3 regions of the Baekduia sp. Peel2402 genome follow, and region 1 is predicted to be linked to each of the others. Evidence: riboswitches for the same ligand, from Rfam matches in the RefSeq annotation. Region 1 holds a riboswitch; each other region holds the start of a gene.

Region 1 (4,503 bases):
CGCTTTGCCGCTGGCTGCGGCGCTGTCGTAGCTGCGCTGCGTTGTCGAGGGCGCGCGAGGCGCCGGGGTTTGGCGGCGAAGGGCGTGAGAGCGGTATGGCGTGGCGACCGCTTGGGGTGTGGATCGTCGTGGTGGGCGATGCCGACGGCGGGGATTTACAGCGCATCAAGACATCAATCCGGGCCTCAAGGGGCGTCCGTCGGCCTCGGGGTTTGAGGGTTCGGGCCCGAAGGACGCGCGTTTGGAGGTCCGGGTCGATTTAGCGTCGTATATCGGGGTTAACTCGACCCGGACCTCGGTTTCGAGGTGCGGGTCGCGTGAGCCGGACATATTCCGGTTGCAGCGACCCGGATCTCCGAAACCCTGGTCCCTCGAACCCCGCCGGCTGAGGGACCACCGTGGAGGCCGAGTCTGATGTCTTGATGCGCTGTAAATCCCCGCCGCCGGCAACGCCCCCAGCGACGATCCACACCCCAAGCGGTCGCCACGCCACAACAGCCTCACGCCCTTTGATGAGCGAAGGACCACCGACGCCCGCGCCCCCGCCGCCCCGCACTGGGCGCCGCCAGCAACGGCGGCGCCACAGCCTAAGCCGGGTCCGGCACCAAGCCTTCGCCCGTGAAATCCTCGCCCGCCTCACGGAACGTCAAATCCGACGGCGGCAAGATGATCTCCGACGGCCGCAGGTCGTCGTCGCCGACCACGCTTCCGTTCGAGCGCACGAAGTCCAACAGCGCCTCGAACGCGCGGTAATAGCCGGACTCGTCGCCCGCCTCCACCGCGGCAACCGTCGCGTCGTCCAGGTCGTTGAGCTGGTCGTGCAGCGCGTCGGGGAGGTCGAACTGCGCCTCCTCGGAGATCCTGACGATCACGCCTGGCCCTCCTCGAGCTGCTTGCTGTCGGCGGGCGCGGAGCCCGAGCCGAGCTCGGCCTTCATCTTGGCCAGCTCGTCGTCGACCGCCGCGCCGCTGGAGAGCTCGCGCAGCTGCTTGTCGATGTCGTCCTCGCCGGAGCCCAGCGCGGTCAGGTCGTCGAACGTGCCGGCCTCTTCCAGCTCAGAGACCGCATCGGCCCGCGCGCGCATCTGCTCGGTCTTGTCGACCGCGCGCTGCATCGCCAGCCCGACGTCGGCCATCTGCTCGCCGACGCCCGTCGCGGCTTCCGAGATGCGCACCTGCGCCTCGGCGGCGCTGTACTGGGCCTTGATCACTTCCTTCTTGGTGCGGAAGGCCTCGATCTTGGTCCGCAGCTTGGCCTCGGAGTCCGTCAGCTTCTGCTGCTGGGCCTCCAGCTCGGTGACCTGCGCGTCAAGGCCTTGAAGCTCGGTCTGGGCGACGTTCTTGCGCTCCAGCGCGACGCGCGCCAGATCCTCGTTGCCCGTGGACAGCGCCTGACGCGCCTGCGTGTCGAGCTTGACGACCGACTGCTCGAGCTTGCTCGACTGCATCTGCAGGCGCTTCTTCGCCGTCACGACATCGGCGATGCCCTTCTTGACGTTCTGCAGCGACTCCAGCTGCTTCTGGTAGCTGTAGTCCAGCGTCTCCGCCGGATCCTCGGCGCGGTCCAGCAGCTTCGAGATCTTCGCCTTGACGACCGTGGAGAAACGGCCACTCACACCCGGCATCGGGCCTCCGTACGCATCGCGGGAAAGGGGTTGCTCGTAGCCTACCCAGCCGCGACGCGCACCTGGCGCGGCAGGCTAGAAGCCGACGGGGTGGCGGGCGGTAAAGCCCTTGGTGCTACGCAGCACCGGACGCCAACGCGGGCCCTTCGCACCGGACGGATCGCCCGCGGCGGAGGTGTCGAGGCGCAGGCCGGCGATCACGACGAACGCGTGCGACGGGTTCGTGTAGATCGTGAACCAGAGCCCGGGGCCCTTGGCGCCCCACTTCATGAAGGACGAGGAGTCGAGCGGGGCCTTCAGCAGGTCGGCGCCGTGCAGCGCGTAGGAGACCGTGCCGGAGCAGTCGTAGCCGCGGGAGAGGAACTTCGCGTTGTGCCCGCCGCCGTAGACGTAGGGCTTGCCGACGATCTCGTTGGCGGCCGCGATCGCGTCCTTGACCTCTTGCGGGGCGGTTTCCGGCGCGGCGGCGTAGCCGGTCGGCAGGATCGTCGCCGTCTGCTCGGGGGTCAGCTTCGTCGTCGCCGGGTTGGGCTGGCCGTAGGCCGCGCCGCCCGTGGTGACCGTCGTGTCCGCCGGAGCGGCCGTCGAAGCCGGGGTGCTGCTGGTTGCATCGGTCCCGCCGGTCGCCGTCTGCGCCATCGCCACAGGGGCAAAGGCAAGCGAACTGGCGATCGTCAGCACAAGGGCAGTAGCCCGCAAGGCAAAATCCTCTTTCGTAGGCCTGCGGGGTTAGCTGACGGGCTAGCGGTAAAAGAGCCTCCGCTTCCCACGACTATGCGTGGAATTCGCCCCAAACAACCTTGGGTCCCCCGCCCCGGGCTCCTCACCCGAGTTCGGCGTGGTCGGAAACCTACACCACCGGGACGAAAGATGCACATCGACGTCCCGCAAGGCAGGTTGCACTCCAGGGTTCGGCCGGTGGTGTGGGGAGAACGACTGAAATTGTTCGCTTCCGGACGGATTTTCCCCCAGCCTGGGGACCCTCGCGTCCGCTCCTGGCGGCGCGGTTCCGGGGCTCCAGGCCGTAGCCTCAGGGCCATGCGCAAGGTGCCAATCGCCCTCGCGGCGTTGCTCGTCGCGCTCCTGGCCGTCGGCTGCGGCCGCGACACGAGCCCGAAAGACGGCGCCAAGGACCGCACCACGCCGACCACCGGCGCCAAGGGCACCGAGACGACCGCCGCGACCGACCTCGGCTTCCCGACGTTCGCGACCAAGAACACGACGCGGATCGGCGGCGCTGACCCGATCGCCGACGCGGCCGCCGCCGCGCGCGCGGTCTACAGCGGCGCGTCGAAGCTGACGCGACCCAAGGTGGTCGTGCTCGCCGACGACACGGACTGGCGCGTCGGGCTGGCCGCCAGCGTCCTGATGTCCTCCCCCATCCGCGCGCCGCTGCTCTACGCGCACGGCGACAAGGACCTGCCCGCGGCGACGCAGAGCGCGCTGACCGCGCTGGCGCCTACGGGCTCCAAGGAGGCCGGCGGCGCGCAGGTCATCCGGATCGGCGCCGTGCCCGCGCCCAACGGCCTGAAGACCACCGACCTCAAGGGCACCGACGCGTTCGCGCTCGCACGCGCCATCGACGCCTTCCAGGCCGCCGCGCGCGGCACCACGTCAGACCGCGTGGTCGTCGTCGGCGTCGACGACCCGGCCTACGCGATGCCCGCCGCCGCCTGGGCCGCCAAGGCCGGCGACCCGATCCTGTTCGTCAACAAGGACTCGGTCCCCGAGGACACGCGCGCGGCGATCGCCGCCCACCAGCAGCCCAAGATCTACGTGTTGGGCACCAAGACCACCGTGTCGGACAAGGCCATGACCGCGCTGAAGAAGCTCGGCTCTCCGACGCGCATCACCGGCTCCGGCCCGGCGGCGTCGTCGGTCGCCTTCGCTCGCTTCCAGGACGGCGCGTTCGGCTGGGGCGTCACCGATCCCGGCCACGGCTTCGTGTTCGCCAACAGCTCCCGCCCCGGCGACGCGGGCGCGGTCGCGCCGCTGAGCGCCTCCGGCACCTACGGCCCGCTGCTGGTCTCCGACAGCGCCGACGAGCTCCCGCGCGCGCTGGCCGGCTACCTGCTGGACGTCCAGCCCGGCTACACCAGGGATCCGGTCCGCGGCGTCTACAATCACGGCTGGATCGTCGGCGACGAGTCCGCGTTCAGCGTGGGCGTGCAGTCGGCGATCGACTCCCTTCTGGAGATCGTCCCCGTCAACGAACGCGGAAGCAGCGACAGCACCTCATGAGCCAGGCCGAGAGCCCCAACCGCCTCAACCGCGACGTCACGGTGGACGACGTCCGCCAGCTCATGGGCGCATCGACGCCGCACTTCGCGCTCCAGCTGCGCAACCGCATCGCGCGGCTGATCGACCCGCTGCCCGCCGGCCACCCGGCGCGCGAGCTGGGCGAGACCGAGATCGCGCGCCTGACGCGGCTGGGCTTTGACGGCGAGACGCGCGGCCACGCGGCCGAGATCGGCCTGCCGACGCTGAAGTCGGTCACCGACACGGGCAGCATCGGCGGCCCGGGCGCCGAGACGCCCGAGCCCGAGACGACGACGCACTGACCGCCTCGACCGCCGGTACCCTCGGCGGCTGATGCGCGCGGGAGCCTTCCTCGCCTATTGGCCGTGGTTCACGCCTGCCGAGCAGGTGGAGTTGGCGGTGCTCGCCGACCGCCTCGGGCTCGACAGCGCCTGGGTCGCCGAGGCCTGGGGCCAGGATGCGGTGAGCGTGCTCGGGCTGCTGGCCGGCAAGACCGACCGGATCGGCCTGGGATCGGGGTTGATGCAGATGCCCGCGCGCAAGCCGACCGCGACCGCGATGGCCGCCGCGACGCTCGACGTGCTGAGCGAAGGCCGCTTCCGCCTGGGGCTCGGGCTGAG
Region 2 (4,503 bases), 2.6 Mb from region 1:
AGGCGCAGGCGGTCGCCGGCGCGGCCGTTGCGCGTGGCGAAGCCGTCCATGGCGCTGTTGTCGAAGGCGGGGGAGTCGTAGCCGGCGGTGACCTCCTCGGCCAGGACGAGGCCGAGCGCCTCGGCGACGGGGAGGTTGACGGGGGTAAGCGGGCGGACGGCGTTCAGCAGCGTCGCGCGCGCCTCGTCGACGGACGGAAGCGGGGGCACGGCCCGCATTGTGCCCATCCGACCGACCAGTTCGTCGGTGGTCCTTCACCAAACCGTCATCTTCTGGTGCAAAGATGCGCGCTCCATGGACGGAGCTGTCCCACTTAGCCGCCGGCCGCGGCCAGTTGCGGACGCGCCCACGGTCGACGCCGCGGGTGTGGCCAAGGCCTGGCTTCTATCGCTTGTCGCGGACGCACCGCTCGCGCAGGCGGGCAACGTGCCGGCCGCCGAGCTGGCTCGGGGCGGCCCGGCGCTCTGCAGCGGGATCCTCGCGGCCCTGGGCTCTGATGTCGAGTTGGAGCGGCTGGTCGGCGGCGCCGACGGCCGCGCGCCGCTGGCCGCCTCGGCCGCGCGCCTGACCGGCGCTCGCACCCCGGCCGCGCTGGCGGCGGCGATCGAGTCGCTGCGCGGCGTGACCTGGCATGCGCTGCGCCGCGAGCTGCACGACGCCTATCCCGATGTCGTCGCCGACCTCTCCGACCGCCTCGCCTTCGTCTGCGCCCGCGTCGTCGAGACCGCGCTCACGTCGCCCTCGGCCGAGACCTCCCGCGCCGACGGCCCGCTCGCCGAGGCGCTCGCGACGCCCACGCCTGCTTCACCGCCGCGTACCTCGGGCATCCGCGCTTACGCGCCCGCGCCGGGTACGCGTGGGGGCGGCGGCCTGCGGCCTGCGGTGCCGGACGAGGCAGAGGCCTTTGTCGCGCCGGCACCGAGCGACGACGCGTCGCATGACGGCGATCCCTTTGCCGCTCCGGCCGCGCACGGGAGTGAGCGGCGCCCGCTCGCGCCCGACGCGGCGGATGCGGTGCGCGAGGCGGCCGAGGGCGGTCGCATGGTGCGCTTCACGGCCGCGGGGCGAGACGCGCCCGCGCCGGCTCCGTCGCACGTGCCGGAGGGCGATGAGCCGATCGCGCCGCCGCCAGCTGGCGTGGAGGTCGTCGACCTGCCGCCGTCGCCGGTCTCCGTCGACGCCGATCCGCTCTCCACACTTGCTGAGGAGCTGGCCTCCGCACCGCCGGCCGGCGTCGTCGGTGGGTTGACGGACGAGATGTACGCCTTGCCCGCGGACGCGCCGTCGGTCACGCGCCTGCGCCGGGTCGACACCTCCTGGGAGGCCTCGCGGGACTCCGGTCCGCCGTGGCTGGCCGCGATCGCCCGCCGGCTTGAGCGCCGCGAGCAGGACGGCCTCTCGTTCGCGGTCTTCGTGGTGGAGGTCGACGACCTCGACCGCCTACTCGCCGCCGAGAGCGGCCGCGAGGTCGCGATCGCACTGGAGACCGCCGAGCGCGGCCTGACCGCGCAGCTCGCACCTGCCGACCTGATCGTGCGCGAGCGCCTTGGGCGCTGGTGGCTGACGAGCCCGGACCGCGATCCGGCTGGTGCGCGCGATCTGGGCGTTCGTGTGGCGGGCGCGATCGCTGCGGCCGAGCTGGGGGGCGCGCCGCTGGCGGCGTCCGTTGGCGTTGCGGTCTGCCCGCAGGATGGAGAGACCATTGACGCGCTGGCCGGTCGGGCGGATGAGGGGATGTTCGCGGCGCGGGCGGCGGGGGTTCCGCTGGCCTGAGGGCGGGGGCGGCGGTGGGCGCGGGGTGGCGCTGGCGTTTGTGGCGTTCAGTTCGGGGCGTTGGTGGTGGTGCGTCGCGTTGGAGAGGATCCGGCGAGGGAGTGAGAGCGTTGTGGCGTGGCGACCGCTGTCGGTCGTCCTCGGGCGTGTGGCCGGGCTCGGGAGGGCGGTTCGGGGCCGAACGGGTCGATCCGGGTCGCCTAATGGTCGATATACGACGCTTATTCGACCCGGATCCCCGGTGGCGCTCCATAAGGGCCGAGATTCGGGATGCGGGTCGCGTTATGACGAATAGTTGGTGCTTACTCGACCCGGACCCATCCTTTCGGCCCCGAACGCTCCCCCGAGCCCGAGAGGCGGCCCGAGGACGACACCAAGCGGCGGCCACGCCCATCCGGCTTCACTCCCTCGCCGCCCCTCTCCAACGCGGAGCACCACCATCAACGCCGCGAGCTGAACACCACCAACGCCCGCGCCACCCGGCGCGCCCCAGGCCCCTAGCGCGATGCCGCAGCCGAAACAGCCGTCGGCACAACCGCGCGCACCGCGCCGATCGTCGCCGTCGCCGTCACGCCAAGCGCGCCCGCCGTCGCCGACGTCAGGTCGTACGACGTCCCCTTGCGGAACGGTCCGCGGTCGACGACCGGCACCGTCACCACATTGCCGTTGTTGTACAACTCGACCAGCGTTCCGCAGGGCAGTGTCTTGTGGGCGACGCCCAAGAGCCTCTTGGACATCCGCTTGCCACACGCCGTCTTGCGGCCGTAGAAACCCGGGCCGTACCAGGTGACGCGGGCGCGCTTGTAGAGCGTCACGGCGCGGCCTTCGGCGGTGCCGCTGACCGAAGTCCCGACGACGCGCGTCGCGGCGGTCGCCTGCGCGGCGAGCACGGCCTTGATGGTCAGGTGGCCGGAGTGGGCGGGCTTCCAGGTCGCGGTGTACGTCCCGTCGGGCGCCACGGTCGAAGCCGCCGCGTTGGACCAAGCGCCGGCCTGGTCCAAGGTCAGCACGGCGATCGCGTCGCCCGGCTTGGAGCCCGCGACGGTCCCGGTCACCGACACCCGGCCGCCGAGCAGCTGGCCCAGTGGGGCAGTCAGCGTGGAGCCGTCGGCGAAGACCGTTGGCGCCGACGGGTCGACGTAGGTCATCCCGCCCGGCGTGGGCGCGGTGGCCACGGCAGGCGTATCAGCGGCCGCCGCGGGAGCAGCGATCGCGAAAGCGCCCAGGGCGGCGCCCAGCTTCGAAAGGTTCGAAAGATGCACGTTCTCTGTAGGTCCTCATCCAACGGCCTACGGGGTGAGCTGACGGGCTCGCGCCGGATGACGGCGCTACGGCTCAGAAAAAGGACCGATTCGCCCCGGTGGATCGCAACCAACACGCGTTCCACAGGTGGTTCCCCCGCTCCATTTGCCCGAGGTGGCAAACGGACTCGGCTGACGGCGCGGGAGCATAACAACGTACGGGCGATTCGGCGAACCCGCGTTCGCAGGAATGCTGCCGCCTGGCTCGAAGCACGGGCGCTGCCGGAGGCCGACGATGCGGCATTTCCGGCTCATCACCACCCAGATTTTCGGAGGAACATTGATCAGGCAGGCAGGGAAGGCCGTCGCCCTCGCGGCAACGGCCCTCGTCCTCGGCGCGTCGGGGAGCGCGACCGCGGACACCTACACGGTGCGCGGGTGCGCGGCGGGCTGGGAGGCCCACGCGGACACCGGCTCAGCGGCGACCGACACGTGCGCGGCCAGCGGTGGGCTGACCGCCGCGCTCGTCGGCCCCGGCCCGTGGGACGGCGGCACATTCGCCTACCACCGCTTCACCGCGCCCGCGGGCACGCGCATCGCGCGCGTGACGCTCGGCCGCGTCACGACCGGCATGCCCGTCGGCACGGTCCGCACGTTCTCCTACACGCTCAGCGCGGACGGCAAGACGCTCGAGGCGTGCGCCCCTGGCCCGACCGACACGTGCACAGGCAACCTCGCCGGTCCGTTCGACGCGGTCGGCCTGGACGCGGCATCCGTGCTCTTCTCGTTCGGCTGCGGCGCTGATGACCCGAACACCTGCGCCGCCGCGCTGGGCACGCCGAGCGCGACGATCACCGACCCGCATGTCGTCCTGCGCGATCCGGCGGCGCCGACGATCGCCTCCAAGACGGTCGCCGACAGCGGCGCGTCGACCGGCCGCATCAGGCTGTCGTACGTCGCGGGCGACGTGGGTGGCGGCGTCTACCGCACGGTCATCCGCGTGGACGGCAAGGTCGCCGCGGTCGATCCGGTCGGCGGAACCTGCGCCGACGTCGACGGCTCCAACGACGACGCCTACGAGTTCGCGGCGCCCGCGCCGTGCCCGGCGTCAGCGACCCGCACGGTCGACTACGACGTCCTCAAGCTCCCGCTGGCCGAGCACTCGGTCGAGATCGACGTCGAAGACGCGGCCGGCAACTCGACCGCGGTCTACGGCCCGGTCGTGCTGCCGAAGGCCAACGGCTCGGTCCCGGGCGCGACGGGGTCGACCGGCTCCGGCGACTCGACGACCGGCGTCGGCGGCGCCTCGACCACGCCCGCGACTGGCAAGGACGCCAGGCTGACCGCGTACTTCGTCAAGAACGGCAAGACGAGCTACACGAACCACTACGGCAACCGCGTCGTCGTGCGCGGGATCCTGCGCACGAAGGCCAAGAAGGCGGTCACGGGCGCGCGGTTGGACGTCTACCACCTGGTCGGCGGCAAGCTG
Region 3 (4,503 bases), 1.3 Mb from region 1:
GATGGATGCGCCCGTCCTGGAGGAGCTTCTCCAGCGTCAATCGAGCGACCTCGCGCCGGACGCCGTCAAACGCGCTCAACACGACCGCGTTGGGCGTGTCGTCGATGATGAAGTCGACGCCGGTGAGGTTCTCCAGCGCGCGGATGTTGCGGCCCTCGCGGCCGATGATCCGGCCCTTCATGTCGTCGCTCGGAAGCTGGACGACGCTGACCGTGGTCTCGGCCGCGTGCGAGGCCGCCAGCCGCTGCATGGCAACCGAGAGGATCGACCGGACGCGCCGCTCGGCGTCGCGCTTGGTCTCCTCGTCGACCTGACGTAGGACACGCGCGGCGTCGTGGCGCGCGTCGTCCTCCACGTCCTTGAGGAGCGCCTGCTTGGCCTGGCCGGCGCTGAGGCCGGCGACGCGCTCCAGCGCCGACTCGCGCTCGGCGCGCATCCGCTCCAGGGAAGACGCCTCGGCGCGCAGGTGCTGGTCGCGGCGTTCGAGCTCGGCTTCGCGGCGGTCGAGGTCGGCGCTGCGACGGTCCAGCGCGGCCTCGAAGGCCTGTGTTCGGGCGGCGTTGCGCTCCAGGTCAGCAGCCCGGCGGGCGAGCTCGGCCTCCTCGGGCGTCGGCCCGGCGGCGGCCGCGACGGCGACCACGGGCACGTCTGACCCGGTGTGCCCCGCAGGGACGGCCGTGAGCGCGGTGACGGCGGCCGGCTTCTGCCGTCCGTACACGAGCGCCGCGACGACGATGGCGACTCCGATGAGCGCCGCGCCGATCAGGGTTTCCATTGTGGGGTGTCCTCTCCCCAGCGGCCGATGGACGGCGGTCGCTGGTCTCCGGTGCTGCGGTCGGGGAGCGGGCGTCGCGGCCGCGAGGACGCGGAGGGCACTGGGTTCGGGTGCTGCGGTGGCCGCGGCGCGCCTTTTAGAAGGATGCTGCGAGGTGGCGCGGCGCGGCCAAGGTGCGTTTGGGCTGCTATTCGGTGAGTTCGGGCGCCCTGCGGTGGTGACGTTCGCTCGGGGCGGATCGTAGTACCGAGGGCGTTGCGCGTGCAATCAGCCTGACCGCGCGGTCAGGCGACCCGCTTGGCGCCGACGAAGTGACCGCCCCAGTAGGCGTCGAAGATCGCGTGGTTCATCACGCCGTGGGTGGTCGCGGAGACGACCGTCGTCGCGCTCGTGGCGATGCCGACGTCCGACGCGCCCGGGCCCGCGGTGTTGAAGAACACCAAGTCGCCGGCCTGGATGTTGGACTTGGAGACCGCGGTGCCGGTGCCGTACTGGGCGAAGCTCGTGCGCGGGATCGAGACGCCGGCCTGGCGGAAGGCCCACGAGGTCAGGCCGGAGCAGTCGAAGGACGACGGGCCGGAGGCCCCGTAGGAGTACGGCGCGCCGACCTTGGACATGGCGGCGGCGACAGCGCCCTGGGCGCCGCTCGCGCTCGCCGTCCGGGTTGTGCTCGTAGTCTCGCTCTCGGCGGCGGTCGCCGTTGAGCCGCTGACGCCCAGCGCGGCGAGCGTCGCCGGGCCGACCACGCCGTCGACGGTCAACCCGTGCGCGCGCTGGAAGGCGCGCACGGCCTTGCGGGTCTGAGGGCCGAAGACGCCGTCGGCGGCGAGGCCGAGCTTGGCCTGGACGGCGCGCGTGGTGGCCGGGGGGAGCGTGGACTTGAGCGATGCGGTTGTGGCGGTGGAGGCGCCCTCGCCCGCCATCGCCGCGCGCGTGAGCGGCCCGACGATCCCGTCGGCGACCAGGCCGTGCGCGCGCTGGAACTTCTTGATGGCCTTCTTGGTCTGCGGGCCCAGGACGCCGTCGGCGGTGAGCCCGAGCGCCTGCTGCACCGCGCGGACCCCGTCGGTGGTGGTCGTCGTCGCGGTTGCGGCCTGCGCGGCGCCGATCAGCGGTCCGGTCTGGCCGACGATGCCCGCGGCGATGAGCGCCGCCGAGATCCTCGCGGTCGCGGTCTTGGGCAAGGCAATCAACTTGGCTGTGGCCGCCGCGCGGCGCCGGCGCGAGCGCGCGAGCGAGCGGTCCCACAGCTCGGGCAGGGCGAGGTCGCGGACCCCGGGCGGGTCGGCGAAGATCGCGAATCGGTCGTCCGTGAGGATCCGGGCGTCGGCGGCGTCCATCAATTGCTCCCTGTGGTGGCGGCCTACGAGGTGAGCTGACGGGCTCGCGCATGTGCATGCGCTACGCCGCGATGGAACGCTGCGGCGATTCGCCCCGTGGACCGGCCATCGTGGTCGGTCCGAGTGGGTCCCCCGCTCCCGGAGCCGCTGAGGCGCCGGGACTCGGCCTGTGCGTGCAGGTATGTCGGCGATCAGAACTCACGGCCGCGCCGCAAGTTGCGGTCCGGGTTATGACATCCCGCGGTTGAGGCGATAGACCACGTGCGGGAGCCCGGCGTGGACGGTCTCGCCGGTGTGCTCCATGCCGAGCTTCTCCATCACCGCGCGCGACGCCGTGTTGCCCATGGTCGTCTGCGCCACGAGCTCGTCGAGCTCCAGGACCTCGAACCCGACCCGCACCGCCTCGCGCGCCAGCTCGGTCGCGTAGCCGTGCCCCCAGTGGTCGGGGTCGACGAACCACATCAGCTCGATCTCGGGGCGCCCGTCGACCTCGTCGTGGCGCAGGCCCGCGTACCCGATGGGTTCACCGCCGACGAGCATCGTCCACGGCCCGAACCCCCACCGCTCCCAGTGCGCGATCGCATCACGCAGGAACGTCTCGGCCCGGTCAGCCGTCCGCAGGTGCTCCGGCCAGACCGCCTCGTCCACGCGCGCGTCGGTCCAGATCCGCTGGTAGGCGCCGAGGTCGCCGGGCTCGGGGCGGCGGCCGGCGAGGCGCGCGGTGGCGACGCGATCAATGCCGAAGTCGAGGGGCATGGAGTGCGGCCAGGCTATCTCGCCGCGCGGCCGTCGATCTCGAGAAACGGCCCTCCTGGGGCCTCAAGTCGAGATCGCGTCGAGGTCTTCGCGGCCGCGCGTCGGCCGCGCGTCGGTGTCTGCGTCGATCAGTCGCGCCCGTAGGCGCGGATGACGTCGTAGGCGAGTTCGAGCTCGTAGCCCTTGCGGACGAGGAAGCCGAGGGCGCGGTCGCGGTCGCGGTCGGTTTCGGGTGGGACGCGGAAGCGGCGCGAAAGGGTGGCGAGCGCGGCGTCAAACTCGGAGTGGGTCTCGCCGGTGGTGGTGTCCGGCGCGTGGAGGGCGGCGGTGATGTGCGAGGCGTCGATGCCGGAAGCGACCAGCTTGCGCTCGATGCGCTCGTTGCCCCAGTGGTCGAGCGTGCGGCGGTCCTCGACGAAGCGGCGCGCGAAGCGGGCATCGTCGAGGTAGCCCTGCTCGAGCAGCTCGGTGACGGTCTGCTCGATCGTGTCCGGCTCCACGCGCTTGGACTCCAGGTGCCGCCGCACCTCGAGCACCGTGCGATCACGGAACCCGAGGTAGCGGTAGCTGAGGTCCAGCGCGTGCTGGAGACGTGCCTCCGGGTCGAGCGCGCGCTCGGCGGTGGTCACGTGACGGCTCCTGTAGCGCCTAGGCCGTGGCCGGGGTCTTCCGCTCGGCCGTGATCTCGCCCGTTGCCGGGTCGACGCCCTCCGGGACGGCGTCCCGATCGATCTCGGCGACGAGGTCGCGGTTGAAGTCGAGCGCCTCATAGATCTTGGCCTCGATCTCGGCGCGCAGCTCCAGGTGCTCGTCGAGGAACTTCTTGACGTTGTTGCGGCCCTGGCCGAGGCGGTCGTCTCCGTAGGAGAAGAACGACCCGGACTTCGAGACGATGTTGTGCTCGATCCCGAGGTCCAGGATGCACCCTGACGTCGAGATGCCGGTGCCGAACTCGATGTCGAACTCCGCCTGGCGGAACGGCGCCGCGACCTTGTTCTTGACGACCTTGACGCGGACGCGGTTGCCGACGGCCTCGGTGCCGTCCTTCAGCGTCTCGATGCGGCGGATGTCCAGGCGCTGCGACGAGTAGAACTTCAGCGCGCGACCACCCGGCTGGGTCTCCGGCGAGCCGAACATGACGCCGACCTTCTCGCGGATCTGGTTCGTGAACAGGCACAGCGTCTGCGTGCGGTTCAGGTTGCCCGCGAGCTTGCGCATCGCCTGGGACATCATGCGCGCCTGCAGACCGACGGTCTGGTCGCCCATCTGGCCCTCGAGCTCAGCACGCGGCGTCAGCGCCGCGACCGAGTCGACCGCGACCAGGTCGACGGCGCCGGAGCGGACGAGCATGTCCGCGATCTCCAGCGCCTGCTCGCCGTAGTCGGGCTGCGAGACCAGCAGCGAGTCGATGTTCACGCCGATCCGCTGGGCGTACAGGGGGTCCATTGCATGCTCGGCGTCGATGAACGCGCACACGCCGCCCAGGCGCTGGGCCTCGGCGAGCACGTGGTAGACGAGCGTCGTCTTACCGGAGGACTCCGGGCCGAAGACCTCGACGATGCGGCCACGGGGCATGCCGCCGATCCCGAGCGCGAGGTCGAGCGACAGCGCGCCCGTCGGGATGGCATTGAC

What was found. A riboswitch is a leader RNA that binds a small molecule or an ion and turns the genes downstream of it on or off. The one in region 1 is predicted to bind cyclic di-AMP.
Region 2: linked by a shared signal. The riboswitch ahead of ACT01A_RS09115 (septal ring lytic transglycosylase RlpA family protein) and the one ahead of ACT01A_RS22085 (hypothetical protein) in region 1 are both predicted to bind cyclic di-AMP.
Region 3: linked by a shared signal. The riboswitch ahead of ACT01A_RS01730 (C40 family peptidase) and the one ahead of ACT01A_RS22085 (hypothetical protein) in region 1 are both predicted to bind cyclic di-AMP.

The regions. Positions count from the first base shown of each region.
Region 1 covers NZ_CP199582.1:4,508,869-4,513,371, reverse strand. Annotated here, with positions in the region: gene ACT01A_RS22100 (hypothetical protein) at 1-31, shown strand, start outside; gene pspAA (PspA-associated protein PspAA) at 588-872, opposite strand; gene ACT01A_RS22090 (PspA/IM30 family protein) at 869-1,624, opposite strand; gene ACT01A_RS22085 (hypothetical protein) at 1,700-2,269, opposite strand; cyclic di-AMP (ydaO/yuaA leader) riboswitch at 2,328-2,473, opposite strand; gene ACT01A_RS22080 (cell wall-binding repeat-containing protein) at 2,663-3,865, shown strand; gene ACT01A_RS22075 (hypothetical protein) at 3,862-4,185, shown strand; gene ACT01A_RS22070 (LLM class flavin-dependent oxidoreductase) at 4,217-4,503, shown strand, end outside.
Region 2 covers NZ_CP199582.1:1,862,869-1,867,371, reverse strand. Annotated here, with positions in the region: gene ACT01A_RS09125 (molybdopterin molybdotransferase MoeA) at 1-209, opposite strand, end outside; gene ACT01A_RS09120 (hypothetical protein) at 295-1,773, shown strand; gene ACT01A_RS09115 (septal ring lytic transglycosylase RlpA family protein) at 2,271-2,948, opposite strand; cyclic di-AMP (ydaO/yuaA leader) riboswitch at 3,045-3,218, opposite strand; gene ACT01A_RS09110 (hypothetical protein) at 3,355-4,503, shown strand, end outside.
Region 3 covers NZ_CP199582.1:340,357-344,859, forward strand. Annotated here, with positions in the region: gene rny (ribonuclease Y) at 1-775, opposite strand, end outside; gene ACT01A_RS01730 (C40 family peptidase) at 1,060-2,115, opposite strand; cyclic di-AMP (ydaO/yuaA leader) riboswitch at 2,117-2,293, opposite strand; gene ACT01A_RS01735 (GNAT family N-acetyltransferase) at 2,344-2,871, opposite strand; gene ACT01A_RS01740 (regulatory protein RecX) at 3,000-3,500, opposite strand; gene recA (recombinase RecA) at 3,520-4,503, opposite strand, start outside.